3 regions of the Massilia sp. P1_C10 genome follow, and region 3 is predicted to be linked to each of the others. Evidence: predicted binding sites of a transcription regulator. Region 3 holds the regulator's gene; each other region holds the start of a gene.
The links. Region 3 encodes LexA, which represses DNA repair genes until DNA is damaged. Its sites were predicted from a motif close to ACTGTATNNNNATACAGT; they were not measured.
Positions count from the first base shown of each region.

Region 1: imuA (translesion DNA synthesis-associated protein ImuA) is a predicted target of LexA. The motif match lies at 3,675-3,692, and genes of this name have one in related genera.
Region 2: AC1D02_RS04345 (ATP-dependent helicase) is a predicted target of LexA. The motif match lies at 3,119-3,136, and genes of this name have one in related genera.

Region 1 covers NZ_JBFUAC010000002.1:671,667-678,565, forward strand. Annotated here, with positions in the region: gene AC1D02_RS07370 (hypothetical protein) at 293-640, shown strand; gene AC1D02_RS07375 (alpha/beta hydrolase family protein) at 693-1,466, opposite strand; gene AC1D02_RS07380 (Y-family DNA polymerase) at 1,537-3,018, opposite strand; gene imuA (translesion DNA synthesis-associated protein ImuA) at 2,948-3,655, opposite strand; gene acpA (acid phosphatase) at 3,835-5,307, shown strand; gene AC1D02_RS07395 (dienelactone hydrolase family protein) at 5,436-6,899, shown strand, end outside.
Region 2 covers NZ_JBFUAC010000002.1:50,960-57,858, reverse strand. Annotated here, with positions in the region: gene fghA (S-formylglutathione hydrolase) at 1-364, opposite strand, end outside; gene AC1D02_RS04365 (DUF1353 domain-containing protein) at 444-986, opposite strand; gene AC1D02_RS04360 (chromate transporter) at 1,058-1,642, opposite strand; gene AC1D02_RS04355 (chromate transporter) at 1,639-2,214, opposite strand; gene AC1D02_RS04350 (hypothetical protein) at 2,450-2,677, shown strand; gene AC1D02_RS04345 (ATP-dependent helicase) at 3,166-5,256, shown strand; gene AC1D02_RS04340 (PAS domain-containing protein) at 5,258-6,145, opposite strand; gene AC1D02_RS04335 (hypothetical protein) at 6,566-6,899, opposite strand, start outside.
Region 3 covers NZ_JBFUAC010000002.1:548,882-555,780, reverse strand. Annotated here, with positions in the region: gene AC1D02_RS06870 (cystathionine gamma-synthase family protein) at 1-760, shown strand, start outside; gene AC1D02_RS06865 (sel1 repeat family protein) at 783-1,547, shown strand; gene lexA (transcriptional repressor LexA) at 1,551-2,189, opposite strand; gene AC1D02_RS06855 (DUF29 domain-containing protein) at 2,487-2,975, shown strand; gene rpsF (30S ribosomal protein S6) at 3,094-3,492, shown strand; gene priB (primosomal replication protein N) at 3,523-3,816, shown strand; gene rpsR (30S ribosomal protein S18) at 3,848-4,138, shown strand; gene rplI (50S ribosomal protein L9) at 4,165-4,617, shown strand; gene AC1D02_RS06830 (replicative DNA helicase) at 4,762-6,147, shown strand; gene AC1D02_RS06825 (DUF47 domain-containing protein) at 6,215-6,841, shown strand; gene AC1D02_RS06820 (inorganic phosphate transporter) at 6,857-6,899, shown strand, end outside.

The DNA.
Region 1 (6,899 bases), 120 kb from region 3:
CTCGCCTTCTTGCCGGTGTCTTGGGCTTCGCGCCATTCAATAACCGGGTCTGACCCCAATGAATTGGGTCTAACCCCAATGAATTCCAAGTAAACCATCGGGGTCAGACCCGGTTATTTGCTGGCGTTTTCGGCGCCGCGCCATTGAATAAACGGGTCTGACTTTAATAAGCTCGCCTTCTTGCCAGTGTCTTCGGCTTCGCGCCATTCAATAACCGGGTCTGACCCCAATGAATTCGAGTGCGCGATCTTGAAGCCGCTCAAGTAATTTCACGATGGTGTATGCTGCGGCGATGACTACCGATACCGATATCCAGCTGAGCGGCCCGTTCAAGGCCAGTGACAGCAGCGGCCGTTCCCATGACGTCAAGGCAATTCGCATTTACGACGAGGGCTACGGGATCATTGATGTGTTCGTGGACTTCACCGCGTCCGTCGCGGGGCTGTACAAGGACAAGACGCTGGTCGGCAATATCATCGACCGCCTGCGCGCGCTGGGCTACGTCGGCCCGAACTTCGAGCACAGCGATCCTGGCCTGCAGGAAGCCAAGCTGATCGTGCTCGAGGCGCCGGAGGAATTCAACGACTTCGCCAAGAAGAAGGGCTGGAAGAATTTGGCCGAAGAGTTCGACGACGAGTGATAGACGTCGCGGTCAGGTCCGCCGGAGCGACGGGGACGCCGAGTCGCCATTTTCATGGCGCTCCGGCTACGACCAGGTAGCGTTCACTCCACGCCGCGATCATCCCTGCCACATACACCGCATCCTCGCGCCTCGTCAGCAGGTGATCGGCGTCGTCCAGTGAGATGAAACTCTTGGGATGCTTCGCCGCGGTGAAGATCGCCAGTGCATTGCCGATGTCGACCGTCGTGTCCTTCGGCGAATGCATCACCAGCAGCGCGCGCTTCAGCAAGGCCGTCTTCGCGGCCAGGTTATAGCCGGCCGCGTCGATCAGGAACTGGCGCTTGATCTTGAAACTGCGCCCCGCCAGCGACACCTCCGCTTCGCCCGTCGATTCGATCGTGCCCAGCGACGGTCCCAGCAGCCCGCGCACATGCTCGGGATCGCTCGGCGCGCCGATCGTCACCACCGCCCTTGCTTCGGGGATCGAGCCGGCCGCCGCCAGCACCGCGGCGCCGCCCAGGCTGTGGCCGATCAGGATCTGCGGCGCCTTCCCATCGTCCCGCATGAAGTCGGCCGCGGCCACCAGGTCGGCCACGTTGGAAGAAAAATTGGTGTTGGCGAAGTCGCCTTCGCTCGCGCCCAGCCCCGTGAAATCGAAGCGCAGCGCGGCGATGCCGCGCTCGGCCAGCGACTGGGCGATGCGGCTTGCCGCGAACACGTCCTTGCCGCAGGTGAAGCAGTGGGCGAACAAGGCATACGCCCTGACCGGCCCATTGGGAGATTCCATTCGCGCCGCCAGCTTTTGCCCGTCGGCACCAACAAATTCCATACGTTCAGTCTGCATGTCTGTCCTGGTCAAGATGAGTTGGCAAGCTGTCACTGTGCATCAGATCGCCCCCTTCGGCAAGCGCGGTTCAACCGAACAGTCCATGCAGGAACCAGCGCGGTTCGCTGTCCTGCGCCGCGCCGACGATGCGCTCGCGGTACACCCAGTAATGCGCGTGGTCCTGGCCTTCGGCGATGAAGTAGTCGCGCGTTTGCGACTGGTTCCACCAGCCCGCTTCGATGCGCTCCGGCGTCGAGGCGAGCTTCAGCGGCGAGCCGTAAAACGGCCGGTGATTGCGCATCAGCAGCGCGATCGGCTTGGCCAGCAGCCAACTCGGGCGCGGCAGGCTGAGCACGTCGGGCGGCATTTGCGCCTCGCGGTCTGCCGGACGGATCTTCTTGCCCACCGGGACCCAGGCGTTGGCGTGCTCGGGCCGGTAATCTGCCTGCGGCGCCGCCTGCAAGACGTTTTCCGGCCCCAGCCGCGCCACCAGCAGTTCGAGCATGCGCAGCTGGTCCTGCTCGCTGCCGCCGGGCTCGGGAAACAACGAGTCGCTCGGCGGCGCCATCGCCTGCACCTGCAGCGCTTCGAGGCACAGGCCGATGACGGGCGCCACCAGTTCGACCTTGCCGAGCCGCTCGCGCAGCAGGCGCACCAGGTGTTCGTCGCGCCAGGTCGGCTCGGCCAGCACGATGTCGATCGCGGTGGGCGCCATCGCCACCCGGCCGCGCTCGTGCTCGAGCTGCAAAGTGATGCGTTCGACCGCCAGCTGGCGCGCGCACAGCCAGCCGGTCAGCTGCAGCAGCAGCCGGTGCGCGCCGAACAGCAGCGCGTCGGCGTGCTCGACGCGGTCGAACAGTTCGAGCCTGGCGCGGAAGGTGGTGGGCGCTTCGATCCAGTCGAACAGCTCGGGCGTCATGCCGTAGGCGGCGTCGAGGATGTCGAGCAGCGGCCGGCCGCAGCGCCGCTGCAGACCGGGCCGCGGCAGGCGCCGCATGTCGCCCAGGTTGAAGCAGCCGATGCCTTCGAACCAGGGCGCGAACGGCCGCGCCGGCGGCAGCAAGGCAGCCGGCAGGCGGTCGAGCCGGCGCACCAGCGAGTCCATTTTGACGACGCGCGTGCCGCCGTGGCGCGCCAGCAGCCAGGCGCCGCGCGCGGTCGACGCGCAGCTGAGGGCGCCGGTGAAACCCAGCGCGCGCAGGTTGGCGCGAATGCGCCGGCACAGCGCCTTGATGCCGCCGAACAGGCGCAGGCTGGCGCCGACGTCCATCAGCAGCGTCGACTCCTCGGCCTGCGCCACCAGCGGCGTGTACTGCAGCAGCGCCATCGCTACCGCATGCAGGGCCTCGGCCTCGCGCTCGGCCGAGCGCTCGTACAGTTTGGCCTCGGGCGCGAGCATGAGCACCCCGCCGCGCCGCATCCCGCCCTGCAGGCCGGCCGCCCGCGCCGCCGGCGACAGCGCCAGCACGCGTTCCTGCTCGAGCACGACGCTGGCCGAATCACTGGACCAGTTCGGGCAAAACACTTCGAGCGGTAACTGGGGCAGGTAGAGCCCGATCCAAAGTCGCATGGCGCTGCAGTAAAGAAGGTGTGAGGGGCAGGAACAGCGGCGCGTCGCGCTGCGGTCCCCGGCGTTTGACGAATTCGATGTCCAGCCCGCCCGCGGCCGGCCGCAAGGACAGGCGCAGCGGCGCGGGCGAACTGTCCTGCGCCGCGGCGAGCGGGCGCATCATGAAGAACAGGGTTTCGCCGCTTTGCGCGGCCAGGTGCAGCCGGCGCAGCGTTTCGCCGCGCGCGTGGTTCTGCCAGAACAGCAAGGCGCCGCAACTGCCGCTGCGCAGCACCTGCTCGGCCGCCCACAGCGCGTCGCTGCTGCGGCTGCTGCGGATCCAGATGAGCTGCGACGGCGCCAGCCCGAGCGCGGCCAGCGCCAGCGCCTGCGGCGGATGGGGCGGCTGCAGCAGCACGATGCGGCGCCGCGCCACCGTCGCCAGCGCAGGACGCAGCAGGCGCAGCTCGCCGATGCCGGGCTGCTGCAGCATCAGGTCGATCAGGGTGCCGGTCGGCCAGCCGCCGCCGGGCAGCTGGCCCGACAGCGCCGGATGGCCGGTATCGACGCAGCGCGCGGTGGAATGCGCCAGCTGCGAAGCGAGCCACAAGGAGGGGTGCAAGGCCTCCGGGGCGGTGATATGTTGATGAAGTGACATGGTGGGATCGCTTAAAACTACTGTATGAATACACAGTACTATTTGGGCCGGGGTTTGGCAAGGTCTATCTGATATCGTGCGCGCAGAGCCTGGATCGTCCGTCCAAAATGGGGCCAGGTCCGCAGGACCAGCCCCCGCTATTGCCCCTATAATAGGCGTCCACTTTTGACGGCTTAACAATGAAAATCGCCTGCTCCGCACTGTTCGCGCTCGCCGCGCTCGCCACCCTGCCCGCCCACGCCGCCACCAAGAAGGCGCCCAGGCCACTGAAGGGCCTCGAGCAAATCCAGACCGTGATCGTGCTGTACGGCGAAAACCGCAGCTTCGACAACCTGTACGGCCGCTTCCCCGGCGCCAACGGCATCGGCAACGCCACCGCGGAAAACGGCACAGTCCAGCGCGACCGCGACGGCACCGTGCTGCCCACCCTGCCGCCGGTGTGGCAAAAGACCAGCGTGCCCGATCCCCAATATCCAACCGCGATGCCGAACGCGCCGTTCCAGATCGACGCGCCGCCGATCAACCTGCCGCTGTCGGCCAAGACGCGCGACCTGACCCACCGCTTCTACCAGAACCAGATGCAGATCAACGGCGGCAGGAACGACATGTTCGTCGCCTGGTCCGACGCCGGCGCGCTGACCATGGGCCACTACGACGGCTCGTCGCTGCCGCTGTGGCGCCTGGCGCGCGAGTACGTGCTGGCCGATAACTTCTTCATGGGCGCGTTCGGCGGCTCCTACATCAACCACATGTGGCTGGCCTGCGCCTGCACGCCGAATTTCCCGAACGCGCCCGACAAGATGCGCGCGAAACTCGACGCCAACGGCCGCCTGATGCTCAAGGACGATTCGCCGGCCAGCGCGATGACCGGCGGGCCGAAGTTCCAGGACGGCGTGATCAGCCCGGACGGCTACACCATCAACACCGTGCAGCCGAGCTATCAGCCGAGCCAGGCCAAGCCGGCCAAGGACGATCCGCGCCTGGCCGATCCGGCCGACGACCCGCTGCCGCCGCAAACCCTGAAGACCATCGGCGACACGCTGTCGGACAAGCGCGTGAGCTGGAAGTGGTATGCCGGGGGCTACTACGCCGCGCTGAACGACCGCAAGCAGATCTACGGCGGCGAGGTCGACTTCCAGCCTCACCACCAGCCGTTCAACTACTTCCTGCGCTTCGCGCCGGGCACGAAGGATCGCGCCGAACATTTGAAGGACGGCGAGGACCTGATGGCCGACATCAAGGCAGGCAAGCTGCCGCAGGTCAGCTTCTACAAGCCGTCCGGCAAGCTGAACGAGCATCCGGGCGGCGCCAACGTGATGGAAGGCGACATCCACCTGGCCGACATCGTGGCCAAACTGAAGGCCTCATCGCAATGGAAGCACATGGCGATCATCATCACCTACGACGAAAACGGCGGCTTCTGGGACCACGTGGCGCCGCCGAAGGGCGACCGCTGGGGCCCGGGCTCGCGTATCCCCGCGATCATCATCTCGCCGTACGCCAAGAAGGGCTTCGTCGACCACACGCCGTATGACACCACGTCGATCCTGCAGTTCCTGACGCACCGCTTCAAGCTCGAACCGTTGCCTGGCGTGCGCTCCCAGCAGGGCGACCTGACCAACGCGTTCGAGCTGGACAAGGCTGTTCGATAAGCCGGCTAAGGAAATAATGCTCTAACGCAAAAAACGCATGTATTATCTGCCATGGTTGCGAAAGAATAATTAATAATCATGGAGATGCATATATGTACAAGATAATATTCGGCCTGTTATTGAGTGCCATGTCCGTCGCGCAGGCCGCATCGGGTTTCGTGTTTTCGAATGAGCCCGGCCAGCATGGGGTCGGCTTGCGCATCGTGCAGCAGTACGATTACTCGCGTACCTATAAAGCGAAGATCGATATGCTGAGCGGCAAGCCCAGTTCGGGCGAACGCGCGCGGCCGTTGCAAACGCTGATCTGGTACCCGGCAGCGAAAGGCGGCGCGCCGTTGCATTACATCGACTACCTGCGCCTCATCGCCACCGAAGAAAACTTCAATCGTCCGGCAGCAGAAATCGACAAGATTACCTCGACCAGAATCGCCAACACCTGGAGCGCGTTGAAACCCGACGCGATCCGGCGCGAAGAAAGCCGGCCGATGTGGGCGGTGCGCGATGCCCGGCCGGCAGCGGGGAAATTTCCGGTCGTGATCTATGCGCCGAGTTTCAATGCGTCGGCGCATGAAAACGTCGACCTATGCGAATACCTTGCAAGCCAGGGCTATGTGGTGATCTCGACGGCGGCGATCGGGCCGCATGGCCGCTCAATGACAACAGACCTCGAGGGTGTGGAAGCCCAGGCCGGCGATATCGAATTCCTGGTCGGTTACGCGCAAACGCTGCCCCAGGCCGATGCGGCGCATGTCGGCGTCATCGGTTTCAGCTGGGGCGGCCTAGCGAACGTGTTGGCCGCCGCCAGGGACAACCGCATTTCGGCACTGGTGAGCCTGGACGGCTCGGTGCGCTATTTCCCCGAACTGGTGCGCTCGGCCAAGTATGTCTCGCCCGAGCGGCTGACGGCGCCGTTCATGTACGTCGCGGCGCGCCCGCGGTCGATGGAAGAACATGCCGCCCGCAAGTTCGATATGTCCAGCAACCTGTTAAATGACATCAAATACGCCGACTTCTACAAGCTGACGATGAATCCCATGGAGCACGCGAACTTCAGCTCGGAGTTTCAGCGCTTCGCGCCGGACGGCGGCCACGGCACGGACGAATACACACGCGAAGAATCGTCGCTGGCAATGAGCTGGATGTCGCGCTACGTCGCCCAGTTCCTCAACGCCTATTTGAAGAACGATTCGGCCGGCCGCGCCTTTCTGGCCAACGCGCCCGCCAGGAACGGCGTGCCGGCACATATGCTGATGGTCGACAGGCGCGCCTCGCGCGGCCTGCCGCCGACGCTCGACACTTTCGTCGCCGCCCTGGGCCAGCGCGGGTTCGGCCACGCCTCGGAAGTTTACGCCGAGATGCAAAAGAAGGAACCCGAATTCAAACTGGGCGAACCGATTCTGGTCAACTGGGGCTACCAGTTGCTGAGGGCGGACAAGGTCAAGGAGTCGATCGAGATCTTCAAACTCGCCACTATTGTCGATCCCAAAAGCGCGAATGCCTTCGACTCGCTGGCCGAAGCCTATCAGCAGGATAACGACAAGCCGCTGGCGATCAAGAATTATCAGCGTTCGCTGGAACTCGATCCGAAGAAC
Region 2 (6,899 bases), 500 kb from region 3:
AGCTGTACATGCGGTAGTGGCGGCTCCACGGCTCGGTGGTGGCGTCGAGGTAGAAACCGGCGCCGGCCCCGAAGTCCCAGTCGTCGGTTTCGCCGGGAACATTGGCGCCGCGCGGGCTGGTGTCGGGCGCGATTAGGATCATGCCCTCGCGCGCGGCGTAGCGCTGGGCGCCGGCCTTGGTCATGAAGGTCTCTTCGTTGCAGGTCAGGCCGGCCAGGTAGAACATTGCCGGCAGGCGCGCGCCCGCGGCAGCGCGCGGCAAGAATACCGAGAAACGCATCGGCAGGCCGATGGCCTTGGAATCGTGCTGGTAAAAGCGTTGCAGCCCGCCGAAGCAGGCATGTTCACTAATGAGTTCTGGCATACGGTGGTCCGGATCGGGTTAACTGCCGCAGTATGCCTTGCCGCGCGGATTATTGCCAACGCGCGCAGGACAGCGGCTTCTAGTGCCCGAGATGCTCGCTGACGACGGCCCGGATGGTGGCGAAGTCATCGCCGGTCGTGCGCAGCGCGCTCGCCAGCAAGGTGAATTTGGCGCGGATTTCGAGTTCGGTCGGCCCGTGCTGTCCCGGCAGCCCGGGCGCCATCCCGATCCAGTCGTCTGCGTGGATGCCGAACAGCGTCGCCCAGCTGCCGATGCGCACGCCGGCGTACAGCAGTTTGCACTCCAGGGCGGTGCAGCCGCCCGCCATGCAGGCGAGAAAGAACATGCTGTCGGCATCGTCGCGCACCATGCCGGGCGTGCGCAGCGCGACGTCGTGGATGATCGCGGCGCGCCGGTAGCGGCCGGTGAACGGGCTGCCCACCGACGACCACAGCGTGCGGGGAATCGTGGCGCCATTGGTGACCACGCCTTTCGGCGCCTCCCAGCGTCGGCCCTGCGGATCGATGTACCAGAATGTCTCGAGCAGGCGCATGTCGCGGTCTTCGCCGTTTTCGCTCAGCCATTCCGTTTTCGGGTTGCCCGAGAAACTGCCGTTTTCCATGATGGATCACCTCCGCCTTGCCATTTCAGCACGACGGCAGCGAGGGCGCGCTGGGCTGGCGCAAGAACGGATCAGACCAGCTGCAGCGCGCCGACCAGGGCGCCGAATCCCAGCACCCACAGCAAATGGATTTTCGTGCGCCAGATCACCAGCCCGCTGGCCAGCGCGAGCGTCCACAGCGGCCAGTCGTGGCGCGCGTCGCCGCCTGCGGCGCCGAGGATGAAGCTGGTCGACACGAGCAGCGCGATGACGATCGGCGCCATGCCCTGCTTGAACGCCCGCACCGCGCGCAGTTCGCGGTTGCGGTGGCCCCACTGGGCCGCCACATAGGTCAGCACGGTCGACGGAATCATGATCCCGAACATGGTCACCATCACGCCCAGCACGGCCGCGGCCATGCTGCCGGCATTCAGGCCGACGTTCCAGCCCATCAGCGCGACGAACAGCACGTTCGGCCCCGGCGCGGCCTGCGCCAGCGCGATCGATTCGTTAAATTGCGCCTGGGTCAGCCAGTGATGCTGTTCGACCAGGTAGCGGTGCATTTCCGGCGTGGTGGAGATGGCGCCGCCGACCGACATCAGCGACAGCATCAGGTAGTGGGAAAACAGGTCGAACCAGTCGGCCCAGCCGAGCACCAGGTGGATTGGCGGGCTCATGCGCTCAGCCTGCGGTAGGTCAGCACGCAGCCGAGGCCGCCCAGGCCGATCAGCACGTAGCTGAGGTGGAACTTCAGCAGCGCGACCATGACGAAGCCGGCGATGGCGATGGCGACGCACCAGGCCAGCGGCATCGGATTGCGCGCCAGCGCCACCGACAGCTTCAGTCCGGCCGCGCCGATCAGGCCGGCGGAGACGGCGGCCATGCCGCGCAGCGCGCCGGCAACGTGGGGATTATCGGCGAACTGGGCGTGCACCAGGGCCAGCAGCAGGATCAGCACCAGCGGCACCGCCAGCATGCCGGCCAGCGCGGCCATCGCGCCGGGAAGCCCGAAGTAGCGTCCGCCGATCATCATCGACAGGTTCACCACGTTGGGGCCGGGCATGATTTGCGCGACCGCCCAGTCCTCGATGAATTCGTCCTGCGTCAGCCATTGCTTGCGGTCGACCAGCTCGCGCTGCACCACAGCGAGCACGCCGCCGAAGCCTTGCAGGGCCAGTAGAGTGAACGAAACGAACAGGTCGGTGAGCGATTGCGGACAGGGCCGCGGGGCAGGGGGCGCAGTGGTCATGCTGCCATTATCGCGTGCGCCGGCTTCGGTTGTCCATGCGGAAAGTACGTAGTTCCGGGGCATATCGTGCCGGACGACACGCGCCGCAAACGCGTGGTAGTGTGCACCTGTTCGCCGATTTTGAACGCTGGAATTTGCAATTTCGATGGGAAACTGACATTGACTTTGCATAGCGTTCGCGGATACTCCTTCTAGGCAACAAGGCGCCACGTTTCACTTTCTGTAAGGAATCGCCATGAATCCTCTCCCGAACGGTCCGGCCGGCAATCTCGCTCTCGCAGAGCCGAACTATGAACGGCGCGATTCGCGCTGCCGCGACATCGTCGACCATGCGATCGCTGTCCAGGAAACCCGCAACACCATGTCCGCCGTCGAATATCTGAAATCCCACGACATCGCCCCCCACGTGATCGAACGTGTCCTGCTCGATCCTGAACGCCGCCGCACCAATTCTGCACACTAATTTCTCCCGAACCGCATGAGCAGGCGGCGCAGCAGCGCCGAACGTGGCTTTTCGCGTCGATCAATATAAAAATGATATCGAAATCCGACCTGTTCAAGGCCTCGGACATTCCAGGTTATGCACAAAAAATTCCTACAAGAATTATCCAGAAATTTTTTTTGGACTTCAGCATTGACTTTGCAAGCCGTTGATTTTGCAGGCAATTTTTATTGCCTTCTGAACGGGCATTTTGTTGAAAGGCCCGTCTTTCAAGGCTTGCAGGGTGTCAAGCGGCGCTTATCCACAAAGTTATGCACAACGATTGTGGATATGTAAAAAAGTGCTTTAAAAACGGCCACTTAGCTTATCCATTGAATTTAACGCTTGAGCATCCGCAACACGGCGCGGCAAGTTAACAACAACCCGTCATGCAAAAAGGCCGATTTTTACTTGCGCTCATTTACTGGATAAATGTACAGTGCTATGAATTTCCCGACCGATTGCCATCAATGTCCGTAGTTGCCGTTCCCGATACCCAGGACGATCCCTATTCCAGCCTGAACGCCGAACAACGTTCGGCCGTCGAGCACGATATCGGTGCATCCGACGGCGCCGCGCGCCCGCTGCTTGTGATCGCCGGCGCCGGTTCCGGCAAGACCAATACCCTGGCGCACCGGGTCGCGCGCCTGATCCAGAGCGGGGCCGATCCGCAGCGCATTCTGCTGCTGACCTTTTCGCGGCGCGCCGCCACCGAGATGACGCACCGGGCCGGCAGCGTGCTGCATCGTGTAATGGGCATGCGCGGCAGCCAGGCGCCGACCAGCCTGCCGTGGGCCGGCACTTTCCACAGCATCGGCGCGCGCTTGCTGCGCGAATACGCCGGCCGGATCGGGCTCGACGATTCGTTCACCATCCATGACCGGGGCGACTCGGAAGACCTGATGGGCCTGGTGCGCCACGAAATCGGCCTGACCCAGACCGCCAAGCGCTTCCCGCTGAAGGGCACCTGCCTGTCGATCTATTCGCGGGTGGTCAACAGCCGCGATCCGCTCGCGCTGGTGCTGCAGAGCACGTTCCCGTGGTGCAGCGAATGGGAAGCCGAGCTCAAGACGCTGTTCGGCGCCTACGTCGACGCCAAGCAGGAGCAGAACGTGCTCGACTACGACGACCTGCTGCTGTTCTGGTCGGAAATGGCGTGCGACCCGGAACTGGGGCCGGAGCTGGGCGGCCTGTTCGACCATGTGCTGGTCGACGAATACCAGGACACCAACCGGCTGCAGGCCTCGATCATCACGGGCATGAAGCCGGACGGGCGTGGCGTGATGGTGGTGGGCGACGACGCCCAGTCGATTTATTCGTTCCGCGGCGCGACGGTGCGCAATATCCTCGACTTTCCGAAACAGTTTTCGCAGCCGGCGCAGATGATCACGCTGGACCGCAACTACCGCTCGACCCAGCCGATCCTGGATGCGTCGAACGCTGTCATCGCCGGCGCGCTCGAGCGCCACGCCAAGACGCTGTGGACCGACAAGGTGTCGACCGTGCAGCCTCAGCTGGTGCTGATCCCGGACGAGGCCGAGCAGGCGCGCTGGGTCTGCAACCGCATCCTCGAGCAGCGCGAGGCGGGGACGGCGCTGATCCAGCAGGCGGTGCTGTTTCGCGCCGCGAGCCACAGCGCCGCGCTGGAACTCGAGCTCATGCGGCGCAATATTCCCTTCGTTAAATTCGGCGGACTGAAGTTCCTCGAAGCGTCGCACATCAAGGACGTGCTGGCGGTGCTGCGCTTCGCCCAGAATCCGAGCGGGCGCATGGCGGGATTCCGTGTCGCCCAGCTGATTCCCGGCATCGGCCCGGCGACCGCGTCCAAGTTGCTGGACGCCGTGGGCGAGGCGGCCGAGCCGATGGCGGCCGTCGAGCAATTCGCCGCGCCGGCCAAGAGCAGTGGCGACTGGCAGGAGTTCGTCGCGCTGTACCGGGCGCTGCGCGCGCCGGGCCTGCGCTGGCCGGCCGACATCGAGCTGGTCAAGAATTGGTACCTGCCGCACCTGGAGCGCATGCATGACGACGCGCAAGTGCGCGCGGCCGACGTCGAGCAGTTGGCCCAATTGGCGGGCGGCTATGGCACACGCGAAACCTTCCTGGCCGAAATCACGCTCGATCCGCCGGAAGCGACCAGCGACCGCGCCGGCCCGCCGCTGCTCGACGAGGATTACGTGATCCTGTCGACAATCCATTCGTCCAAGGGGCAGGAGTGGAAATCGGTGCACGTGCTTAACGTGGTGGACGGCTGCATCCCGTCCGACATGAGCACCGGCAACGCCGACGATATCGAGGAGGAGCGGCGCCTGCTGTACGTGGCGATGACGCGCGCCAAGGAAAACCTGCACCTGGTGGTGCCGAACCGCTTCTTCATCAAGCAGCAGGCGCAGATGGGCGACCGCCACGTGTACGCCGCGCGCAGCCGCTTCATCGCGCCGGCCATGCTCAAGCATTTCGAGGAGTGCGTGTGGGTGACGGCGGATACGCAGCAGAGCCGCAAGCCGATGCCCGAGAGCGTGCGCATGCTGGTGCGCGACCGCGCGCGCAGTGCGTGGAAGTAGGTCAGCCGAGCTCGGTGGCGACGGCGACGTACTGGTCGACCGCGCCGTCGGCGCCCTTGTAGGCCTTGATCGAGCAGTGCAGCTGGCGCGGAACGCCGGCGATGTCGATGCGCAGGGTGCCGCTCCAGGCGCCGGCGCTCGACAGCTCGGCCAGGATCTCGGTTGCGATGTCTTCGGGGAAGGGTTCGCGATGCACGGCGTGCAGGTCGCGGCCACGCAGGCGTTCGACGGGCTGGCCGGCGACCTGGCAGAAATGGGAATTGGCGTCGACGATGCGACCTTCGCGATCGAGGGTGAGCACGAGCGCGCGTTCGCCGACCTCGTTCAGGATCTGGCGCGCGCGCTGCAGCTCAGCCAGCGCGGCGTCGCGGGCGTGAGCGGCGCCGGCCAGGGTGGCGTAGGCGCGCAGCGCGGCGATGACGGTGGTGAACAGCTTGCGCGTGGTCAGGTCGGTCTTGCTCCAGAAATCGTTGATGTCGTAATCGACGATGATGCTGTGCTCGAGCGCCTGGCCGGGCTGGCCGGTGCGCAGCACGATGCGCACCAGGTCGTTGTGCAGCTCTTCGCGTACCTGGCGGGCAAAGATCAGGCCGGCGTCGGTGGTTTCCATCATCACGTCGAGCAGCACCAGCGCGATGTCGGGAGTGTCGCGCAGCTTCTGCAGCGCTTCGCGGCCGGAGTAGGCGTGCAGGAAGCTGAGGCGGCGACCCTGGAAGTGGGTGTTACTCAGCGCAAACTTTGTGACGACGTGGACATCGACATCGTCGTCGACGATCAGGATGCGCCAGGGCGCCAGCTCGTCCACGACAGGCGCGCCTGTGCCTGGCGACTCGTCGTCGTCGATGAACAGGTCGGGATCGTCGGCATTCGCATTGTCGGTCGCTTGCATGAGCCCACACTAAGACAGAGCCGGCGCTTTGTCAAAGCAATTCCCGCTGGAAGAAAAGCTTGTTAAATGTGTCTTTGTTTGTGACTTATCCCCCGTGTGGAGTTTTTGTAGGACTACGCCTCGTCGCAGTGTGTAGGACAAAACGCCATCGTCTGCAAGTCATTGATTTAAAAAGGGAAAATTTCTGCCTCCGGAACGGGCATTTTGTCAAAAATGGCGTGGTTGCAGGGCTTTCAAGGCAGCAATGATGTCTTGTCCACAATGTTATCCACAGTTTGTGTGGATATCCCGAAAACCCCAATGAAATCCGTGGCTTAGCGCGCTGAGGCGGCGCCCTTCGGGTCTGGTCCTGCTGACCTGACCCCACTTTTTGTCGTCACGGAAACGCAAGCGACCATCAGTTTCGGCTTGGATGCTTTGCTAGTCCGTCAGATCCGGTAGCGGCGGGTCGACATATTCTTCGTCGATCGGAATCCCCTTCTTGCGAAATTCGGCTTCCTGCAGTGCACGAGTTTCTCCCATTTTGGAAATTTGGGGCTTCAACAGGGTTGTCCAACGAGGACGTTCCAAGCCGTCGACATATCCTCGAAAGTGGCCGTTTTCGTTCGATAGTTCAGTTGTAATCAAGTATGCGCCCGGTTTCGATAAGTCAACCAAAGTGCGTTCTCGCGTCATTTGCACGGTCAGAAACACACGGTCGGCGTAGAAAGTCCATTCCGTTAGATTGGCAAACTGCATCCATTCTTCCAGGGTC
Region 3 (6,899 bases):
CACCCAGGTCGCCGACCTGGCCCGCATCGGCGCGCTGTGCCGCGCGCGCGGCATCCTGTTCGTGGTCGACAACACCATGACCACGCCCTGGCTGTTCCGCCCCAAGGCGGTCGGCGCCGGCCTGGTGGTCAACTCGCTGACCAAGTCGATCGGCGGCCACGGCATCGCGCTGGGCGGCAGCCTGACCGACACCGGCGAATACGACTGGAACAACTACCCCAATATCGCCGACAACTACAAGCGCAATCCGCCGGCCCAGTGGGGCATGGCGCAGCTGCGCGCCAAGGGCCTGCGCGACTTCGGCGCCTCGCTCGGGCCGGAAGCGGCGCACCACATCGCGGTCGGCGCCGAGACGCTGGCGCTGCGCATGGAGCGCAGCTGCGCCAACGCGATGGCGCTGGCGCGCATGCTCGAAGCCGACCCGCGCGTGGCGGCGGTGCACTATCCGGGCCTGGTCTCGCATCCGCAGCACGACCTGGCCGGCGCGCTGTTCCGCTCCTACGGCTCGCTGTTCAGCTTCGAGCTGGCGGACGGCATCGATTGCTTCGACTACCTGAACCGGCTGAACATCGGCATCCCGGCCAGCAACCTGGGCGACACCCGCACCCTGGTGATCCCGGTGGCGCACACCATCTTCTTCGAGATGGGGGCCCAGCGCCGCGCCAGCATGGGCATCGCCGAATCGCTGATCCGCGTGTCGGTCGGCATCGAGGATACGGCGGACCTGCTGGCCGATTTCAAGGGCGCGCTGGACGCCTGACACTTTCGAAAGACTGGACCCGATGAAGAAATTTGTACTCTGCCTGAGCCTTTCCTTCGCTGCCCTGGGCGCCAGCGCCGACGAACTCGCCGACGCGAACGCCCAGTTCCAGAAAAAGGCTTACCCCCAGGCATTGCAGGCCTACACCAAACTGGCCAATGGCGGCAATGCTGAAGCCCAGCGCCACCTGGCCGAGATGTACTGGTACGGCGAGGCGGGCGCGATCGACGACGCCAAGGCGCAGTTGTGGTTCACCAAGGCGGCGGCGAAGGGCGACAAGGTCGCCGTGGCGGCGCTCGAAGTGATGCGGCAGCGGACGGCGCGGCGCGCCGAGATCGACTACTGGGTGACGAAGTACGACGGCGCCGACCTCAAATCGGGCAAGTTCAGCTGCGCCGCACCGCGCATTCCCGCGATCTCGAAGGGCAACGACGACATCAAGCGGGTCGCCGACAAGGTCGAAATCTGGCAGGATTGCTATAACGGCTTCGTGGCTAACATGAACGCGCACGCCACGCTGGAGTCGGTGGTGCCCGACGACCTGTTCAAGTTATTCAACCAGCAGGAGACGGAAGCGGCGAGGGCGCGCCTGGAAGAGGCGCGGCAGCGTATCGTGGCCGACGCCTCGATCGGCGCAAAGCTGACGCTGGCCGACTACGCCGCCTGGCGCGGCGCGACCGAGGCCTGGGTCAAGGAGCACAACGAACTGGTCAAGTCCTCGGACAGCGGCGGCCGTGCCGCCGAGCTCGAGGCGCGCAAGAACAACTACGTACCGGTCAGCAAATAAGGCTTAGTGCCAGGTCCGCATCAGGCCGACGGCGAGTCCTTCGAGGGCGAAGTCGTCGACTGAGGGATCGACCTTGATCACCTTGAAGTCCGGGTTCTCCGGCAACAATTCAATCAGCGCGCCGGTCTTGCGGTAGCGCTTGACGGTGACGTCGTCGCCGATGCGCGCGACCACGATCTGGCCATTCTTCGCGCTGTCGATCTTCTTCACGGCCAGCAGGTCGCCGTCCATGATGCCGGCGTCGCGCATCGACAGGCCGCGCACCTTCAGTAGGAAGTCCGGTTTCGACGAAAACATCGCCGGGTCGACGCTGTAGGTGGCCTCGACATGCTCGAGCGCCAGGATCGGCGAGCCGGCGGCGACGCGGCCGACCAGCGGCAGCGACATCATCAGCGTCGGCGGCGGCATCGGCATCGATTCCGGGATGCCGGCGCCGACCAGCCGGATGCCGCGCGAGGTGCCGGGCGAGATTTCGATGACGCCCTTGCGCGCCAATGCCTGCAGGTGCTCCTCGGCGGCGTTGGCCGACTTGAAGCCCAGTTCGGTGGCGATTTCGGCGCGGGTCGGCGGAAAGCCCGTGTTCTCGATTGCATCCCGAATCAGGTTAAGGATCTGTTCTTGCCGTGCTGTGAGCTTGATCATTGGGTGTGCGGGTGCTGGTTGTATGAACAGACTGTATTTTTGTACAGTATTTCGTCCAGCGCAAGGGAAACTTCACAAAAAACCGGTGTCAGCGCTCCGAAAATTCGAAAAACCGCAGTTTTCCACCCAAATTGAGCAATTTTCCCGATCAAGCCAAGAGCGAAACCCGATATTCACGTCACTGTTTGCCGGCGGAGTTCGATGCTTCCGGAGGTCTGACCCCGATTGGTGCATGTTGCCGGGTTCGCTGGACGAGTCGATAAGCGAGTGCTAACGTGACTCAATAGGAGGTTCACCATGTTGGAACTCAAAACGGACAGGCAGGATAGCGCCGACTATGAAGCGGATATGGTGCTGTGGTTCGAGCATCAGATCGCATTGTTGCGCCAGCGCCGCTTCACCGAGCTGGACCTGGAAAACCTGATCGAGGAACTTGAGTCCATCGTGAAACATGAGCGCAGGGCGCTGGAAAGTCGCCTCGAGGTGTTGCTGATGCACTTGCTGAAGTGCGAATTCCCGCCCGAACGCATGTCAAAGAGCTGGTTGCGCACGCTGTACGAACAACGTCGGCGGATCGAAAGAAAGCTGAAAGATAGTCCCAGCCTCGTGCCTGCACTGGCAGAGGTTGCGGAAGAGGCGTATCCGCACGCCGTTCAGCTTGCGGCCATCGAGACCGGCCTTGCGCCTTCCGCCTTCCCTGCCGCTAATCCGTATACCCTGGCCCAGCTGCGCGACGCCGGTTTCGTGCCTGGCAGCGCGGCTGGATCCGCTCCGCCCGCGCCCTGACGCCACAAACCCATTGCCAGCGCCGCCGCTTCCGCGCTATAATTGCCGGCTTTCCCTTCCCACACTCGTCTTGACGCCGAGGTGGGCTTTTGTTTTAAACGTCCCTAAGGAGTTATGCATGCGTCATTATGAAATCGTTTTTATCGTCCACCCGGACCAAAGCGAGCAAGTCCCGGCGATGATCGAACGTTACAAGGCCAGCGTCACCGCGCGCGGCGGTAACATTCATCGCGTCGAAGACTGGGGCCGTCGTCAGATGGCTTACTCGATCCAGAAGCTGCCTAAGGCACACTACATCTGCATGAACATCGAGTGCGACAACGAGACCCTGGTGGAACTCGAGACCGCATTCAAATTCAATGATGCCGTGCTGCGTCACCTCACCGTTAAGATGAAGAAGGCTGAAACCGCGCCGTCGCCGATGATGAAGTCGGTACAACGTGAAGACGCAGCCAAGAGCCACCGCACGGAAGCGCCGGCTGCCGCCGCTGCTCCAGCACCCGCCGCCGCTGCCTGATTGTTTGGGCTGGAACCTTAAGCTGGTGAAGTGAATCAACTTCAGTTTGTAGCATCGATTTCGGAGCGCGACGTATTGCGCTATACCCCGGCCGGCGTGCCGATCGTGTCCGCCACCCTGACGCATAGTTCGCAGCAGGTGGAAGCAGGGGTAGCCAGGTTGACCGAGTTTGAAATTACCGCGCTCGCCGCGGGTGAAATTTCAGGACGGTTTGCACGGGCCGAGTTGGGCGCAGTCCACCAGTTCACGGGATTTCTGGCCAAAAAGAATCGCAACAGCAAAGCGCTGGTGTTTCACATCATTGATTTCAGTGCCGCCGCCTAAGCGGGGTACTTTTTAGATACAGGAGCCTCAAATGGCATTCGGTAAAAAATTCGACAAGAACAAGCTCAAGCTTAAAGAAAAGCGCAAACAACAGAACCCACTGTTCAAGCGTAAGAAATTCTGCCGCTTCACCGCAGCAAACGTGGAGCAGGTCGACTACAAAGACGTCGACACCCTGAAGGACTTCGTCCAGGAAAACGGCAAGATCATGCCAGCACGCCTGACCGGCACCAAGGCGCACTACCAGCGCCAGGTTGACACCGCCATCAAGCGCGCACGCTACCTCGCGCTGCTGCCATACACCGACCTGCACCACGCTTAATCGCTGCAGAGAACCTGGAGAAAAATATGCAAATCATCCTGTTAGAAAAAGTCGTTAACGTCGGCAACCTCGGCGACGTCGTCAAAGTCAAAGACGGTTACGCTCGTAACTTCCTGATCCCGCAAAAGATGGCCCGCCGCGCCACCGCTTCGGCGGTCGCCGAATTTGAAGTCAAGCGCGCCGAACTGGAAAAAGCCGCCGCCGCCAAACTGGCAGCGTCGCAAGCCCAGGGCGAGAAACTGTCCGGCATGACCATCACCATCGCTCAAAAAGCGGGCGTCGATGGCCGTCTGTTCGGTTCCGTGACCAACTTCGACATCGCTGAAGCGCTGTCGAAGCAGGGTTTCGCGGTCGAGAAGGCCAATGTGCGCATGCCGACCGGCCCGCTCAAGACCGCCGGCGAGCATCCAGTCGCCGTCGCTCTGCACACCGACGTCGTGGTGGAAATCACCGTGTCCGTCGTTGGCGAAGCAGCCTAAGCAGCACGATCGGAGCGCGGGCCATGCGCCCGCGCGATGACACCATAAAGCCGGGTTATCCCGGCTTTTTTTACGTCCCTGCACGGCACTTTTTTCTCACCAATTATTGCTAGTGGGCGACCCGGAGCGGGTATAATTCGCGCCATGAATGCCCCCTCCGATCCGCAAGTCGACGCCCTCCGCATCCCCCCGCACTCGATCGAGGCGGAACAGTCCGTCATCGGCGGCCTGTTGCGCGACAACGCCGCGTGGGACCGCATCGCCGACTTCATGCATGCGGAAGACTTTTACCGCTACGACCACCGCATCATCTTCGAGCAGCTCGTCAAGCTGATCAACGCGGCCAAGCCGGCCGACGTGATCACCGTGTTCGAAGCGCTCAACAATCTCGGCAAGGCCGAGGAAGTGGGCGGCCTGCAATACCTCAACGCGATGGCGCAGAACACGCCGTCGGCGGCCAACATCCGCCGCTATGCCGAGATCGTGCGCGACCGCGGCATCCTGCGCAAGCTGATCACGACGGCCGACGAAATCTCCGGCAACGCGTTCAACCCGCAGGGCAAGGAAGTCAAGCAGATGCTCGACGAGGCCGAGTCGAAGATTTTCGCCATCGCCGAAGCCGGCTCGCGCGGCCAGCAGGGCTGGGTCGCGGTCCAGCCGCTGCTCACCCAGGTGGTCGAGCGCATCGACGAGCTGTACTCGCGCGACAACCAGAGCGAAATCACCGGCGTGCCGACCGGCTTCATCGACCTCGACCGCATGACTTCGGGCCTGCAGCCGGGCGACCTGGTGATCGTCGCCGGCCGTCCGTCGATGGGCAAGACCGCGTTCTCGGTCAACATCGGCGAGAACGTCGCGATCGACGCCGGCCTGCCGGTGGCCGTGTTCTCGATGGAGATGGGCGGCGCCCAGCTGGCCATGCGTATGCTCGGTTCGGTCGGCCAGCTTGACCAGCATCGCCTGCGCACCGGCCGCCTGCTCGACGAGGACTGGCCGCGCCTGACCCACGCGATCCAGAAAATGAACGACGCCCAGCTCTACATCGATGAGACGCCGGCGCTCAATTCGATCGAACTGCGCGCGCGCTCGCGCCGCCTGTCGCGCCAGTGCGGCAAGCTGGGACTGATCATCGTCGACTACCTGCAGCTGATGACGGGTAACCAGCCGGGCGACAACCGCGCTTCCGAGATTTCCGAAATCTCGCGCGGCCTGAAGGGCCTGGCCAAGGAACTGCATTGCCCGGTGATCGCGCTGTCGCAGCTGAACCGCTCGCTCGAGCAGCGCCCCAACAAGCGCCCGATCATGTCCGACTTGCGCGAGTCGGGCGCTATCGAGCAGGACGCCGACGTCATCATCTTCCTGTACCGCGACGAGGTCTACAACCCGGACTCGCCCGACAAGGGCACCGCGGAGATCATCATCGGCAAGCAGCGTAACGGTCCGATCGGCGCGGTGCGCCTGACCTGGATCGGCCAGTACACCAAGTTCGGCAACTACAGCGGCGGCCTGGCACTGTACCAGGGCGACTAACCAATCCGAAGGCGGCCACGCCGCGTGGACGCCTTCAGCACTTGCAGCACCCCTAACGGAGAATAATATGTTTGGACGCTTGATGCCCACCGAGGGCAAATTCTTTGACCTGTTTAACCAGCACGCCGCACTGTGCGTCAAGGGCGCCCACGAAATGGTCGGCCTGATGACCAATTTCGACGACCTGGAAAACCGCTGCCACGCCATCGAAGGCATCGAGAAGCAGGCCGACAAGATCACTTACGCCACGGTCGACATGCTGCACAAGACCTTCATCACGCCGATCGACCGCGACGACATCCACCAGCTGATCACACGCATGGACGACATCCTCGACCTGATGGAAGACGCTGCGCAGACCGTATCGCTGTACGACCTGAAGGCCGTCACGCCGGAAGCGAAGCGCCTGGCCGAACTGTCGCTGGCGTGCTGTGAAAAAGTGCAGGCCGCCGTCGGCATGCTGCACAACATGGACAACTCGCAGAAGATCGTCGCCATCTGCGAAGAGATCGACCGCCTCGAGTCGGACGCCGATCACGTGATGCGCGCCGCGATGTCCAAGCTGTTCCGCGACGAGCCGGACGTGCGCAACCTGATCAAGCTGAAAGCGATCTACGAGATCCTGGAAACCGTCACCGACCGCTGCGAAGATGTTGCCAACATCATCGAAGGCATCATCGTCGAAAACGCGTAAGCGGAAAGCCTGTACATGCAAACTCTTCACATGAGTATCTATGTGCTCGGGCTGTTGA